2 regions of the Oerskovia sp. Root918 genome follow, and region 2 is predicted to be linked to the other one. Evidence: riboswitches for the same ligand, from Rfam matches in the RefSeq annotation. Region 2 holds a riboswitch; the other holds the start of a gene.
The links. A riboswitch is a leader RNA that binds a small molecule or an ion and turns the genes downstream of it on or off. The one in region 2 is predicted to bind FMN.
Positions count from the first base shown of each region.

Region 1: another riboswitch for FMN. It lies ahead of pnuC (nicotinamide riboside transporter PnuC); the one in region 2 lies ahead of ribD (bifunctional diaminohydroxyphosphoribosylaminopyrimidine deaminase/5-amino-6-(5-phosphoribosylamino)uracil reductase RibD).

Region 1 is NZ_LMJG01000001.1:314,018-321,303, forward strand. Features, by position in the region: gene ASE27_RS01365 (response regulator transcription factor) at 1-102, shown strand, start outside; gene ASE27_RS01370 (glycosyltransferase 87 family protein) at 124-1,455, opposite strand; gene ASE27_RS01375 (acetyl-CoA C-acyltransferase) at 1,622-2,812, opposite strand; gene ASE27_RS01380 (acyl-CoA dehydrogenase family protein) at 2,979-4,223, opposite strand; gene ASE27_RS01385 (VOC family protein) at 4,356-4,781, opposite strand; gene pnuC (nicotinamide riboside transporter PnuC) at 4,899-5,618, opposite strand; FMN riboswitch at 5,792-5,917, opposite strand; gene ASE27_RS01395 (TetR/AcrR family transcriptional regulator) at 6,035-6,883, opposite strand; gene ASE27_RS01400 (hypothetical protein) at 7,111-7,286, shown strand, end outside.
Region 2 is NZ_LMJG01000014.1:204,669-211,954, forward strand. Features, by position in the region: gene hisG (ATP phosphoribosyltransferase) at 1-758, opposite strand, end outside; gene ASE27_RS14725 (phosphoribosyl-ATP diphosphatase) at 952-1,215, opposite strand; gene ribH (6,7-dimethyl-8-ribityllumazine synthase) at 1,327-1,794, opposite strand; gene ribB (3,4-dihydroxy-2-butanone-4-phosphate synthase) at 1,791-3,221, opposite strand; gene ASE27_RS14740 (riboflavin synthase) at 3,218-3,913, opposite strand; gene ribD (bifunctional diaminohydroxyphosphoribosylaminopyrimidine deaminase/5-amino-6-(5-phosphoribosylamino)uracil reductase RibD) at 3,913-5,190, opposite strand; FMN riboswitch at 5,303-5,428, opposite strand; gene rpe (ribulose-phosphate 3-epimerase) at 5,581-6,243, opposite strand; gene ASE27_RS14755 (RsmB/NOP family class I SAM-dependent RNA methyltransferase) at 6,341-7,286, opposite strand, start outside.

The DNA of each region.
Region 1 (7,286 bases), on a different contig from region 2:
CTCGTCGCCCGCGACCGTGCCCAGCTCGTCATCGCGGCGTTCGACCACGGCCTCGTGACCGCCGAGCGCCCTGCGCCCGGGATGCGCCCCGGTCCCGCGTGAGAGGCAGCCGGGCATCAGTGGTCAGGCGTTCGCCACGGGCCCGGGGTCTGGCCGTGACGCGTGCGGCTCGGCCACGACGGTCGACGCGACGGTTCCCGCCGCCCCTCGCCCCAGCCGCACGAGCTGGACCACGGCCCCGACGAGCAGGACCACGAGCGCGAGGTTGCGCACGGCCGCGACCAGGACGATCCAGGGCTCCCCGACCATGAACTCGTCGTACGCGACCGGGTAGAGGAGCTGCGTCAGACCAGCGGTGCCCAGGACTGCCAGCGCGGGCGCCGACCAGACGGAGCGGGCGCCAGGTCCGGCGAGCGCGATCGCGACGGCCACGGGAGGCCCGATCCACGCGACGAACTGCGGCGATCCGACCTTGTTGAAGACGATGAGGCTCAGCAGCAGGGCCGTCACGGACAGGAGGAACACGTCGGTGCGGACCTCGGGGCGCCGCCGCACGGCCCACCAGGACAGGGCCGCGATCGCGAGCACCGCGACGGGCAGCAGCACGTCGAGCAGCCGTCCCGTCACCGCGGTGCCGGGGCCGTAGATCTCGAGCGTGCGGATGTCCTGGTTCATCCAGACCCGGAACCGGGGGTCGAACAGCCGCAGCACGCTGAACGGGGTCGCGAACACCGACTCCGACTGGAGGCCCCGCGCGTCCTGGGTCCCGAACACCCCGAGCACCCGCTTGCCCGCTCCGCCCGCGAGGGCGAGCGCGACGACGACCGCGCTGACCGCAGCGCCCGGGAGCACGACCGTGCGCAACGGGCGCTTCGCGGTCGTCAGGAGCGCCACGACCACGGCCCCGGGGGCGATCTTGACCCAGGCACCGAACGTCGCGATCGCGGTCGCCACGGCCGGGCGGCGTACCGCGAGCGCGAGCGTGATCACGAGGAGGGCAGCGGCGACGCCGTCGAGCCTGCCCAGGAAGATGGGGCCGAGCGCGACGAGGAACGCGAGCCACCACCAGGCCGCGACACGGCCGCGCCCCGGCAGCCGCGCGAGGAACCACAGCGCGAGCGCGTTCAGCGCGACGATCAGCACGAGGAACTGCGCGTAGTACGCCTCGAACGACGTCCCCAGGAGCGCGGGGGCCGAGACCGGCACGAGCGCCCCGACCGGGTAGACCCAGTCGTAGTCCAGCACGGGCCAGATCCCGCGGTCCCAGCCTGCGCGCGCCCAGACCCGGTAGAGCTGCACGTCGCCCGAGATCCGGTACCCCCAGGTCAGGGCATCGACGACGAGCCAGGCGTGCACGAGCACGAAGCCCGCGACCAGTGCCCACGGCGAACGCAGGGCCCAGGCGAGGAACCGGCGTCCGGTCGAGGCGGGCCGGGCGGCGGAGGTCTCGGGCACGGGCTCATCGTCGCACGACGGCGCCGCTCGCCCGGGGAGCGCGACACGCCCTGGACGCCGCACGCCGTCGGGCACGAAGAAGCGGCCCGGCCGGAGGCGAAGGGGACCTCCGGGCGGGCCGCCGGTCGCGCGGTGAGGCAGCACCGCGCGACGCGAGGGGAAGGACTCAGGCGCGCAGGATCAGCGCGTCCCCCTGGCCGCCGCCGCCGCACAGCGCGGCAGCGCCCACGCCACCCCCGCGGCGCTGGAGGGCGAGGGCCAGGTGCAGGGCCAGGCGCGCGCCCGACGCGCCGACCGGGTGACCCAGGGCGATCGCGCCGCCGTCGGCGTTGACGACCGCGTGATCGATCCCGAGGTCCTCGACCGACTGGAGCGCGACGGCCGCGAAGGCCTCGTTGATCTCGACCAGGTCGAGCTCGTCGGCCTTCATGCCCTCGCGCTCGAGCGCACGCTCGATCGCGCGGGCGGGCTGGGAGTGCAGCGAGTTGTCGGGGCCGGCGACCTGGCCGGCCGACCGGATCTCGGCCAGCCACGTGAGGCCGCGGGAGACCGCGAAGGCCTTGCTGACGACCACGACCGCCGCGGCGCCGTCGGACAGCGGGGACGACGAGCCGGCGGTGATGGTGCCGTCCGCGACGAACGCGGGACGCAGGCGGGCGAGCGCCTCGACCGTGGTGCCGGGACGGATGCCCTCGTCGTCGGCGATGACCACGGGCTCGCCCTTGCGCTGCGGGACCGTGACCGGGGCGATCTCCTCGGCCAGGCGCCCTTCCGCGCGGGCCGCGGCCGCGAGGGCGTGCGAGCGGGCAGCGTACTCGTCCTGCTCGGCGCGGCCGATGCCGCGCGTGGTGCAGCCGCGGTCGGTGGCCTCGCCCATGATCTGACCGTCGAACGGGTCGCGCAGACCGTCGTGGGTGAGCGAGTCCGCCATTGTCACGTCTCCGAACGCGAAGCCCTTGCGCGAGCCGAGCACGAGGTGCGGCGCGTTCGTCATGGACTCCTGGCCGCCCGCGACGACGACCGACGCCTCGCCCGTGCGGACCAGGCGCGCCGCGTCGATGATCGCGGTCAGGCCCGACAGGCACAGCTTGTTGATGGTGACCGTGGGGACGTCCCAGCCGATGCCGGCCGCGATCGCGGCCTGACGGGCCGGACCCTGGCCGCCGCCCGCCTGGATGACCTGGCCCATGATCACGGCGTCGACGTCGGAGGCCGCGACGCCCGCGGCCTCGAGCGCGCCGCGGATCGCGTGCGCGCCCAGCTCGTTCGCCGACAGGGACGCGAGCGCGCCCTGGAAGCGCGTGAACGGCGTGCGTGCACCGTGCAGGAGGACGGGGACGTGGGCGTCGTTGCTCATGAGGTGCTCCGTGGGGGAAGGGGACCCGGCGCCGTGCGTGTCAGGTGAACGAGGAGGTCCGGTACGGCGCCGGGTGGTCTTGTGGTGTCGACGGGTGGCCGCTGCGGGCCAGGTGTGGCAGGAGAGGGTGCGGCGCTCCCGGTACGGGGAGCGCCGCCGCAGGGGGCTACACGAACGCCGAGACGCCCGTGATGTCGCGACCCACGATGAGGGCCTGGACGCTCTCGGTGCCCTCGTAGGTGTGCAGGGCCTCGATGTCCGCGAAGTGCCGCGCGACGCGGTTCGCGAGGAGGATGCCGTTGCCGCCCAGCATGTCGCGCGCGCTCGCCGCGATCTCGCGTGCGCCGCGCGTGCTCGTGTACTTGGCGATCGACGCCTGCGGGCCGGAGAGCTGCCCGGCCTCGTCGAGGCGGGTCATCTGCGCGACCAGGAGCTGCATCTGGGTGAGGGTCGAGAGCATGCGGGTCAGCCGCTCCTGGACCATCTGGTTGGCCGCGAGCGGGCGGCCGAACTGGACGCGCTGCGTGGCGTAGGCGACGGCCGTCTCGTAGCAGGCGGTCGCGTGCCCGACGGCGGACCATGCCACCCCGAGGCGCGTCGCCTGGAGCACGCGGCCGGTGTCCTTGAACGACCGTCCGCCCGGGAGCATGGCCGAGGCCGGGACGAACACGTCGGTCAGGACGATGTGGGCCTGCCAGATCGCGCGGAGCGAGACCTTGCCCTCGATGGTCGTGGCCGCGTAGCCCGGGGTGTCCTGGGGCACGAGGAACCCGTGCACCTGGTTGTCGCCCTCGTCGCCGACCAGTCGCGCCCACAGCACCGTGATGTCGCCGCACGACCCGAAGCCGATCCACTTCTTCTCGCCGTCGATCACGAAGCCCTCGACGCCGTCGCGGGTCTCGCGGCGGGCCGTGGTCTCGAGCGAGACCGAGTCCGAGCCGTGCGTGGGCTCGGTCAGGGCGAACGCGCCGAGCTTCTCGCCGCGAGCGAGCGGGCCGAGCCACTCGGCCTTCTGCTCGTCCGAGCCGAGGAGCTGGATCGAGCGCAGCGCGAGGCCGCCCTGGACACCGCAGATGGTCGCGACCGAGCCGTCGCCGCGCGACATCTCCATCTCGGCGAGACCGGCGCCCATGAGGCTGATCCGTGGCGCACCGGGGACGTCGACGCCGTCGCGCAGGAAGTCGAGCTCGCCCATGCGCTTGGCCAGACCGAACGGCACCTCGGCGCGCTCCCAGTACCCGTCGATCACGGGCAGGACCTCGTCCTGGACGAACGTGCGGACCCGCTGCTGCAGGTCGCGGTCGGCGTCGGTCGCGTCCGAGAACGCGCCGGCGTAGTCGATGCCGAGCGGCTGCGAGAGGTCGTAGTCCGGCTCGGTCACGTTCTGGCGGACAGGGTTCTCGATCGTCATGGGGGATGCTCCCGGGGTCGGGCCGGACGTCGGTGTCGGGCGATACCCCCCATGGTGCGTGATATCCCGTCTCAGGTCAAGAGACGGGGTATCACGGGCGGGCCCGGTGCCCGGCCTGACCAGGGGGAGCGCTCAGGCCCGCGCAGCCCCGGCGATGTTCACGAGCCAGCTCACGCCGAACCCGTCGACGCACATGCCGAACGCGTCTCCCCACGGCGCGACCTCGAGCGGCACGGTCACGCTCCCGCTCGACGAGAGCTTGTCCCAGTAGCCGCGCAGCTCGGCGTCGTCGGGCTGCTCGCCGCTCAGCGAGATCGAGAAGCCGGCGCCGGTCGGGACCTCCATCGAGCTCGGGGTGTCCGCGGCCATGAGGACCAGGCCGGTGGGGGACTCGAGCTGGGAGTGCATGACCTTGTCGGCGTCGGCAGGGTCCTCGGAGGCCTGGAAGTCGGCGAACGTGCTGATCGTCACCTCGCCGCCGAACACGTCGCGGTAGAACTCGATCGCCTGCCGTGCCTCGTCGCGGAAGTTCAGGTAGGGGTTGAGTCGCGTGACCATGATGGTGCCGCCTTTCCCGTCGCGTCCTCGCGTCATCGGGCCGGAAGTGGTGCGCCCGGCGCGAGCAGGGCGCACCTTCGAGTATCCGCCCGGCCCACCCGGACGCAAGGGGTGGCTTCAGGGGGTGGTGGCGGGGGCGCTCGCCGCGACCTCCAGTGCCTTGGAGCGCCGGTCGATGCGCCACCACACGAAGAACCCGACGAGCGTGAACGCCCCGTAGAACACGTACATGAACGCGGACGCGTAGAAGCCGGCGTCGACCAGCAGGGGCACGCCCACCACGTCGACGGCCACCCAGATCAGCCAGAACTCGACCCATCCCTTGGCCATGCCGTACGTCGCGAGCAGCGAACCCATGAAGATCCATGCGTCGGCCCACACGGGCTCGTAGGACTCGAGCATCCGGAAGATCGGGGTCAGGACGAGCGTCCCGCCCACGAGCGCCACGACGAGGAACGTTCGTTGCCGCCACGTGGCCCATCGCGGTTCGACCGAGACGCCGTGGCTGTCCGCGTCGAGACCGGCCGCGTCCTGGTCGAGGCGCGCACGGGTGCGCCGCCACTGGACCCACCCGTACACCGACACGACGACGAACATGACCTGGCGCCCGGCCTGGCCGAGGAGGTTGACGGGGTTGGGCGTCGCGAACACCGCTCCGAGGAACACCGTGAGGAGCAGCAGGTTCCCGACGATCCCCACGGGCCATGCCCAGATCTTGCGCCGCATGCCGCCGAGCGCGGAGGCCAGGCCGAACCCGTTGCCCACGATCTCGCGCCACAGCAGGTGCTGGCCGCCGATCGTCAGCTGCGCGTCGAAGAGCGCGTGGAGCAGGTCCATCGATGTTCCCTCGTCCCGGGCACGTCGGCTCCGGGGTGAGGGCGGGCGCCGGGTCGGGGGAGCCCTGTCCGGGCTGCCCGACGGCGGCGCTCACCACGGCGAGACCGGTCCGGACGGTCGGGGGTGGACACGACGATCACGTCGTGCCCAGCCCGGCCGGGGACGGCCGCGCCGCACGTGCTTCCTCCCATCCGGACTTTCACCGTCGGTCCTGGAGTTCCACCAGGTCAACCGCGCGTGGGCGCGGGTCGCGGACTGTCACCGCCGGCTCGGAATTGCACCGACCCCGGAGCACGTTCGTGCGTACTGCTTGCTGTGTGCTGCAACCGCAGATGCTACCCGTGCATTCCCGGGCTCATCGGTGCTGAGCCGAGTGCGTGGTTCGGCTGCGACACGCCCGGCGAGTCGCAGCCGAATCACGCACCCAACGCGTCGCGCACGGCCCGGGCCACCACGTCGGGGTCGGCGTCGCCGTCGAGCACGGTCACCACGACGCGGCGGTTCGGTGCGGTGCCAGCAGCGGCGGCAGCCTGGTCGTCCGTGCTCTCCGTGCCTGCCGTGCCCACCCTGCCCTCGGCGCCTGCCGTGCCAGCCGTGCCCTGCGTGCGCGCCGGTGCGGGCGACGTGGACGCGGTGGTGGGCTCCGCCGTCGGGCCCGCGGGGTTGCGCGCCGCGCGCCGCAGGTCCGCGAACGCCTCCTCGAGCTCGGGGCGCAGGTCCTGGTCGGGGTCGCGCAGCCAGCGGCGCAGGATCGCGTTGTGCACCGCGACGACCGACGCCGCGAACGCGACCGACGCGGTCGAGTGCCGGGTGTCGGCGGGCAGGGTGTCGCGCAGGTAGGACGTGAACGCGCGCTCGTAGCGGTGCGTGGTCACGAGCTCCCGGTCGCGCAGCGCCGGCACGTCCTGCAGGAGGCGGTGCCGCGCGACCGACGTCTCGCGCTGGCCCACGTGGTGGTCGAACACGAGCCGGGCCGCCTTGCACACCTCGACGTACGGGTCGACGTTCTCGAGCTCCTCGGGGGTGACGCCGCGGGCGGCGGGCCGGGTCTCCCCGAGGAGGACCACCACGGCGTCCAGGAGCAGCTCGTGGTCCGCGAAGACCACGTCCTCCTTGGAGCGGAAACGGCGGAAGAACGTGGCCCGGCTGATCTGCGCGGCGTCGGCGATGTCCTCGACGGTCGTCTGCTCGTAGCCCTTCCGGGTGAACAGCTCGATCGCCGCGTCGACCGCCTGCGCGTGGGTGTTGCTTCGTGCGGCACTCATGAACGGGACGGTACACCGCGCGCAGCGGGCGGGGCATGCTGCGGCGAGGCCGTGGGAGAGCGCTGCTCGTCAGTCGGTCGGTGGGGCACGTCGCCCGAGGATCGGCGGGTCGGTCGCCGCGCGCGGTGCTGGCGGGTTGGCGGCTGTCGCCGCGCGCCGGGCCCGACGGCGTCGCTACAGTGACGAGAGAGGCGGCGACAGGCCGACGCGACCCGGAGGCGACGCGGATGACTGACGGTGACGAGACGCGGGCAGCCGGCTCCGACGACGGAGCCGAGGGCGGCGCGGGCGAGCAGGCCGCGCGTTCGTGGAAGAGCGTCGACCACCACGCCCAGCGCGACAACCTGGGCGACCGGTTCGCGCGGGGTGGCCCCGCCGACTTCCTGTACGGGGCCGTGGTCTC
Region 2 (7,286 bases):
ATGGCGCGCACGGCCGCCCAGTCGCGGTCGTGCAGCGGGGAGACCGTCGGGGACTCCAGGCCGGGCGTGAGGGCCACCGCGGCCTCGACGAGGTGTGCGGGCACGTCGTAGTCCATCAGGACGTACTGACGGGCCGTGAGGACGCCCAGCAGGCGGCGCGTGAGCGTCTCCAGGCCCGCGGAGACCGCGTCGTCGCTCACCGAGGCCGGGCGGATCAGGACGGCCTCGGACTTCAGGATCGGGTCGCCGAAGACCTCCAGGCCCGCCCCGCGCAGGGTCGTGCCCGTGGACACGACGTCCGCGACGACGTCGGCGATGCCGAGCTGGACCGCGGACTCGACCGCGCCGTCCAGGTGCACGACCGAGGCCGTGACGCCGTTGGCGCGCAGGTGGTTCTCCACCAGGACCTCGTAGGAGGTGGCCACGCGCAGGCCCTCGACCTGGTCGAGGGATTTGATGGTGCCCACGGGGGCCGCGTAGCGGAACGTGGAGCCCGCGAAGCCCAGCTGCATGTGCTCGACGGCCGCGGCCCCCGAGTCGAGCAGCAGGTCGCGGCCCGTGATGCCGGCGTCGACCGTGCCGGTGCCCACGTACACCGCGATGTCGCGCGGGCGCAGGAAGAAGAACTCGACGTCGTTGTCCGGGTCCGCGAGCACGAGCTCACGGGTGTCGCGGCGCTGGCGGTAGCCGGCCTCGCGGAGCATGTCGACGGCGGGCTCGGACAGGGAGCCCTTGTTGGGAACGGCGATGCGGAGCACGAGATCCTCGCGTTTCTTGGGGAGTTCGGGGAACGGGGCGGTCAGGACGACCGATCACCCGGTCGGTGCGCCGGCGACGGCCGGCACGCAGGGACGGACGGTGGACGACTGCGGACGACGGACATGCGTGAGGGAAGCGACCCGGGTGCCTGAGCCCCCGTGCGCCTCCCCCTGGACCCGGACCTGGCCGGGCTCACAGATGCTTGTACACGTCCTGCAGGGTCAGGCCCTTAGCCAGCAGCAGCACCTGCACGTGGTACAGGAGCTGGGAGACCTCCTCGGCCGTCTTGTCGTCACCCTCGTACTCGGCCGCCATCCATACCTCGGCGGCCTCCTCGACGATCTTCTTCCCGATCGCATGGACACCGGCATCCAGCTCCGCAACCGTGCCGGAACCGGCGGGTCGGGTGGTGGCCTTCTCGGTGAGCTCGGCGAACAGCCCTTCGAACGTCTTCACCCGACCAGGGTAGTCGCCCCGTGACCGGCGGGCCCAACCGTCCCGCCCACCGGTCACCCATCGGTCCCGCGCCCGGCCGACGGGCCCGCCGACGACCCGCCGGACGAGACCTCAGAGGTCGCGCAGCGCCACGACGGTCGCGATCGCCGCCTCGACGGCCTCGGCCCCCTTGTCCTCGCGCGATCCGGGCAGCCCCGCACGGTCCAGCGCCTGCTGCTCGTCGTCGCACGTGAGGACCCCGAAGCCCACCGGGACCCCCGTGCGCACCGAGACGTCCGTCAGGCCCGTGGTCGCGGCCGAGCACACGTACTCGAAGTGCGGGGTCCCCCCGCGGATCACGACGCCGAGCGCGATCACCGCGTCCGCGCCGTGCTCGGCCGCCCGCGCCGCGGCCACGGGCAGCTCGAACGAGCCCGGGACCCGGATCTCCTTGACGTGCGTGACGTGCGCGGCCGCGAGCGCCCGGCGGGCCCCCGCGAGGAGGCCGTCCATGACCTCGGTGTGCCAGCTGGCGGCGACCACGGTGACCCGTAGCCCGGTGCCGTCGACGGTGATCTGGGGTGCTCCTGCGCCGCTCATCGGTCGCTCTCCTCGGTGGTGGTGGGTGTGCTGGTGGGGTCGGTCGGTACGGGCCCGGGGACGGTGGTCGGCTCGGGCGTGATCTCGAGGGTGTCCAGGAGGTGGCCCATCGCGACCTTCTTGGTCATGAGGTACCCGTGGTTGTGCTCGCCGTGCCCGACCTCGAGCCGGTGGGCGTCCACGACGTCGATGCCGTGCGCGGCCAGGCCCGTGACCTTGGCCGGGTTGTTCGTCAGCAGCGTGACGTGGTCCAGGCCCAGGTCGGTGAGGATCGCGGCCGCGGCCCCGTACTCGCGCCGGTCCACGGGCCAGCCGAGCTCGAGGTTGGCCTGCACGGTGTCGAAGCCCGCGTCCTGGAGCTCGTAGGCGCCGATCTTGGCGAGCAGGCCGATCCCGCGGCCCTCGTGCCCGCGCAGGTACACCACGGCCCCGCCCTGGGCGGCCACGCGCTCCATGGAGGCCTGCAGCTGGGGGCCGCAGTCGCAGCGCAGCGACCCGAACGCGTCCCCGGTCAGGCACTCGGAGTGCACGCGCACGAGCGGTGACGCGCCCGCGCCACCCGGACCCGGGTCGACGGCGCCCCCTCCCCCGGCGGGCACCGCCACGGGCACCAGGGCCACGTGCTCGGCCCCCGTGCGCAGGTCGCGGTAGCCATGGACGCGGAAGTGCCCGTGCGCGGTGGGCAGGTCGGCGACGCTCGTGGCCTGCACGCGGGGCGTGGCCCTCGGTGCGGCCTCGTGCTCGGGCACGACGGGGTCGTGCTCGCGGCGCCAGGCGATGAGGTCCGCGATGGTGATGAGGACCAGGCCCGCCTCCGCGGCGGCGTGCGCGGCGTCGTCGAGCCGCATCATGGTGCCGTCGTCGTTGACGAGCTCGGCGATCCCCCCGACCTCGCCCGCCCCGGCCAGGCGCACCAGGTCGACCGCGGCCTCGGTGTGCCCGGCACGGTGCAGCACCCCGCCCGGCACGGCCCGCAGGGGCAGGACGTGCCCCGGGCGGATGAGGTCGCCCGAGCCCGAGGCGGGGTCGGCCAGGACGTGCAGGGTCCGGGCCCGGTCGGCCGCGGAGATGCCCGTGGTCACGCCCGTGGCCGCGTCGACCGTGACCGTGTACGCCGTGCGCCGCGGGTCCTGGCTGTGCGGGACCATGAGCGGCAGGTCCAGGGCGTCGGCGCGCGCGGCCGGCATGGGCGCGCACAGGTAGCCCGAGGAGTGACGGATCGTCCACGCGACCCACTCGGGGGTCACGGTGCGGGCCGCGAAGATCACGTCGGCCTCGTTCTCACGGTCCGGGGAGTCGGCGACCAGGACGGGGCGCCCCGCGCGGATCGCGTCCAGGGCCTCCTCGATGGTGCCGGTGCGCACGGGGTCGACGTGCGGGGCCGAGGCGGGGACGGCGGGTTCTTCACTGCCCGGGAGGGTGCTCATCGCGGTGCCCGTTCCTGTGCTGCGCTCGTGCCGAGCAGGTCGGTGGCGGTCGAGGGGGTCCTCGCGCCCGAGGCGCCGTCCCGGTGGGGCTCGCGGGCGCCGAGCAGGCGCTCGACGTACTTCGCGATCACGTCGACCTCGAGGTTGACCCGGTCGCCCGGCACGAGCGAGCCCAGGATCGTGGCCTCGAGCGTGGTGGGGATCAGCGAGACGCCGAACGTCGTCTCGCCCACGTGCGTCACGGTCAGGGAGACGCCGCTGACCGTGATCGAGCCCTTCTCCGCGACGTAGCGGGTCAGGCCCGCGGGCGCGGACAGGACCAGATCCTCCCACCGGTCGCCCGGCGTGCGGCTCACGAGCTCGCCGACGCCGTCGACGTGGCCCTGGACGATGTGCCCGCCCAGGCGCGTGTCGGCCCGCACGGCCCGCTCGAGGTTCACCGGCGACCCGGCGGCCAGGTCGCCGAGCGCGGTGCGGCGCAGCGACTCGGGCATCACGTCGGCCGTGAACGTGCCGTCCTGACCCACACCCGTCACTGTCAGGCACACGCCGTTGACCGCGATCGAGTCGCCCAGGTGCGCGTCCGAGGTGGCCAGGGGGCCGTGCACGGTCAGGACCGCGTCGGACTCCTGACCGCCCGGGAACGCGATCTCGCGGACCGTACCGATCTCTTCGACGATTCCGGTGAACATCAGCTCTCCTGTTCGGGGGTGGTGCTGGGGACGGTGCTCGGATGGTGTGCGGGGGCAGCGGGTGAGGCGCGGGCCACGACCAGGACGTCCTCGCCCAGGCGGCGCACGTCGTGCGTGGTGAAGCGGGGAGCGCCCGCGAGCGTGCTCACGCCCAGGTCGCCCACCGCACCCAGGCCCGCCCCCAGCAGCACGGGGGCGAGGTAGGCGTGGATCTCGTCGACCACCCCGGCCGCGAGGAACGCGGTCGCCAGGCCGGGCCCGCCCTCGACCAGGACGTGACGCACCTCGCGAGCGCCCAGGTCGGCCAGCACGGCCCGCACGTCGCGCGTGCGCAGGTGCAGCACGGGCCCGCCGCCGTCGGCCCTCCAGGCCCCGCCCGGAGCGAGCCGCACGTGCGCCGGAAGGTCACGGAGCCCGACGACGACCCTCACCGGCTGATGGTCGGCAAGCCCGGGCTCGGGCCCGACCACCCCACCACCTGCCGTCACCGGCCGATCCTCCGCGAGCTCGTGCTCGGGCCCGGCCGCACGCTCGTCACCGTGAGCGGCGCTCGCGGGCGAGGCGACCGGTGTGCGCGCCGTGAGCGACGGGTCGTCGGCCAGGACCGTGCCGGTGCCCACGAGGATCGCGTCGACCTGCGCGCGCACCCGGTGGGCGTGCGCGCGCGCGACCGGACCGGTGATCCACCGCGAGGTGCCGTCGGGGGCCGCCACGCGCCCGTCCAGGGTCGAGGCGAGCTTGAGGGTCACGTACGGGCTCCCGCGGCGCACCGCGACCAGCCACGGGCCGAGCAGCCGTTCGCCCTCGGCCTCGCGCAACCCCGCGGCGACGCGCACCCCGGCCGCGCGCAGGCGCTCGGCGCCCCCGGTGGCGACGGGGTTCGGGTCGCCCACGGCGTAGACGACCTCGGCCACGCCCGCGTCCAGCAGCGCCTGGGCGCAGGGCCCGGTGCGTCCGGTGTGGTTGCAGGGCTCGAGCGTCACCACGGCCGTCGCGCCGCGCACGTCCACGCCGCGCGCGCGGGCGTCGGCCAGGGCAGCGGCCTCGGCGTGCGCGGTGCCCGCGCCCCGGTGGAAGCCCTCGGCGAGCACCGCCCGGGGTGCGTCGTCCACGGGTCCGGGAGCGGCGCCGTCGGGCAGGGAGTCCAACGGGCGGGGCACGGCCCCCAGCAGGACACAGCCCACGCGCGGGTTGGGGCCGTGCGCCGGACCGCGCGCGGCCAGCTCGAGCGCGCGCACCATCGCGGCGTCGATCGTCAGGGTGGGCCTGGCGCCCATACGTCCTCCTCCCGGTGAGCACGACGCTCCGGGGTGAGGGGTGGCGGACGCCACGGGACCCGAGGGTCCACGGACGTCACGACACCACGGCACAGGGCTCCGCCCCGCGCCGCCACGTACTTCCTCCCATCCGGACTTTCACCGTCGGTCCTGGAGTTCCACCAGGTCAACCACGCCGAGGCGTGGGTCGCGGACTGTCACCGCCGGCTCGGAATTACACCGACCCCGGAGCACGTGTGTGCGTACTGCTCATGCTGTCGAGCCCGGACCCCGCCCACCGAAGGTGCGCGCCGGGCCCGGCTTCTCGTCTCCACCCAGCATGCCACACCGGCGTTCGACGGCGGGCACGCGGACCTGCCCGTCCCGCGGGCTGGACCGATGTGAACGACGTCAGTGCGCGTGGCCCTCCGCGAGCGCCCGCAGGGCCGCGATCTCCTCGGGGATGTTCTCCGCCCCGTAGACCGCCGAGCCCGCGACGAACACGTTGGCCCCGGCCTCGGCTGCGCGCTCGATCGTGGCGCGCGAGACGCCGCCGTCGACCTGGATCCACACGTCGAGGCCGGCCTCGGACACGGCGTCGCGGATACGGCGGATCTTGGGCAGCGTGCCGTCGATGAAGGACTGGCCGCCGAAGCCCGGCTCGACCGTCATGACCAGGAGCATGTCGAACTCGGGCAGCAGGTCCAGGAACGGCTCGACCGACGTCGCGGGGCGCAGCGCGAGGCCCGCGCGCGAGCCCAGGCGGCGCAGCTCGCGCGCCAGGCGCACGGGGGCCGTGGCGGCCTCGGCGTGGAAGGTGACGGACGCGGCGCCGGCCTCGGCGTAGCCGGGAGCCCAGCGGTCCGGGTCGGCGATCATCAGGTGCGCGTCGATCGGCACCGGGGACACCTGGGCCAGGCGCTCGAAGATCGGCAGGCCCAGGGTCAGGTTGGGCACGAAGTGGTTGTCCATCACGTCGACGTGCGCGTAGTCGGCGGTCGCGATCGCGCCCAGGTCGCGCTCGAGGTTCGCGAAGTCGGCGGACAGGATGCTGGGGGCGATGAGTGCGGACATGGGCACCAGCCTAGAGTGCACCCGCTCCGCGTGCGGGAACGCGGAAGGGCCGGGCCGGGTGGCCTTCACCACCCGGCCCGGCCGCGGACGGCAGCGCTCAGGCCCGACGGCGCAGCAGCGTCAGGTGCATCGCGTCGGTCCCGTGCACGTGCGGCCACAGCTGCACGTCGGTGCGGTCCGCGAGGGGGATGTCGTCCCCCGCGACCTGCCGCACGGCCGCGGCCGCGTCGAGGACCTCGACGTCGTCGCGCCCGGCCAGGACGTCCTTGACCACGAGCTGGGTCTCCGCGAGGTGCGGGGAGCACGTGACGTACCCGACGACGCCGCCGGGGCGCACGGCGTCCAGGGCCGAGCCGAGGAGCTCGCGCTGCAGCGTCGTGAGGGTCGCGATGTCGCCGGGGGTGCGGCGCCAGCGCGACTCGGGGCGCCGGCGCAGCGCCCCCAGACCGGTGCAGGGCGCGTCGACCAGGACGCGGTCGTACGCGCCGGGCTCCTCGACCCCCACCCGGCGGCCGTCGCCCACCTGCACGCGCTCGACCGCGTCCGCCGGCACGGCCGCGAGCGCCTGCTCGACCAGGCGGGCCCGGTGCGGGGCGACCTCGTTCGCGACGATGCGTGCGCCCTGCTCGCCCGCGAGGGACGCCAGGAGCGCGGCCTTGCCGCCGGGGCCCGCGCACAGGTCGAGCCAGCGCTCGTCGGGGTTGGCTGCGCCGTCGGGCAGGTCGCCCGCCGTCCCACCGGTGCCGGCGCCTGCAGTGGTGTGCTCGGGCACGCTGGGCAGCGTGGGCACCGCGGCGAACGCGAGGGTCACGAGCTGGCTGCCCTCGTCCTGGACGCCCGCGGCCCCGTGGCGGACCGCGGGGATCGCGGCCGGGTCCGAGCCGGACAGGACCAGGGCCGTGGGCGCCCAGCGCCCGGGGGCCGTGGTGGCGTCCCCGCGCACGTCGTGCGTGACCTCGCCCGCGAGGCGCTCGCGGCTGACCAGTCCGGGGCGCGCGACGAGGGTCACCCGGGGTGCGGTGTTGTCGGCCTCGAGGAGCTCG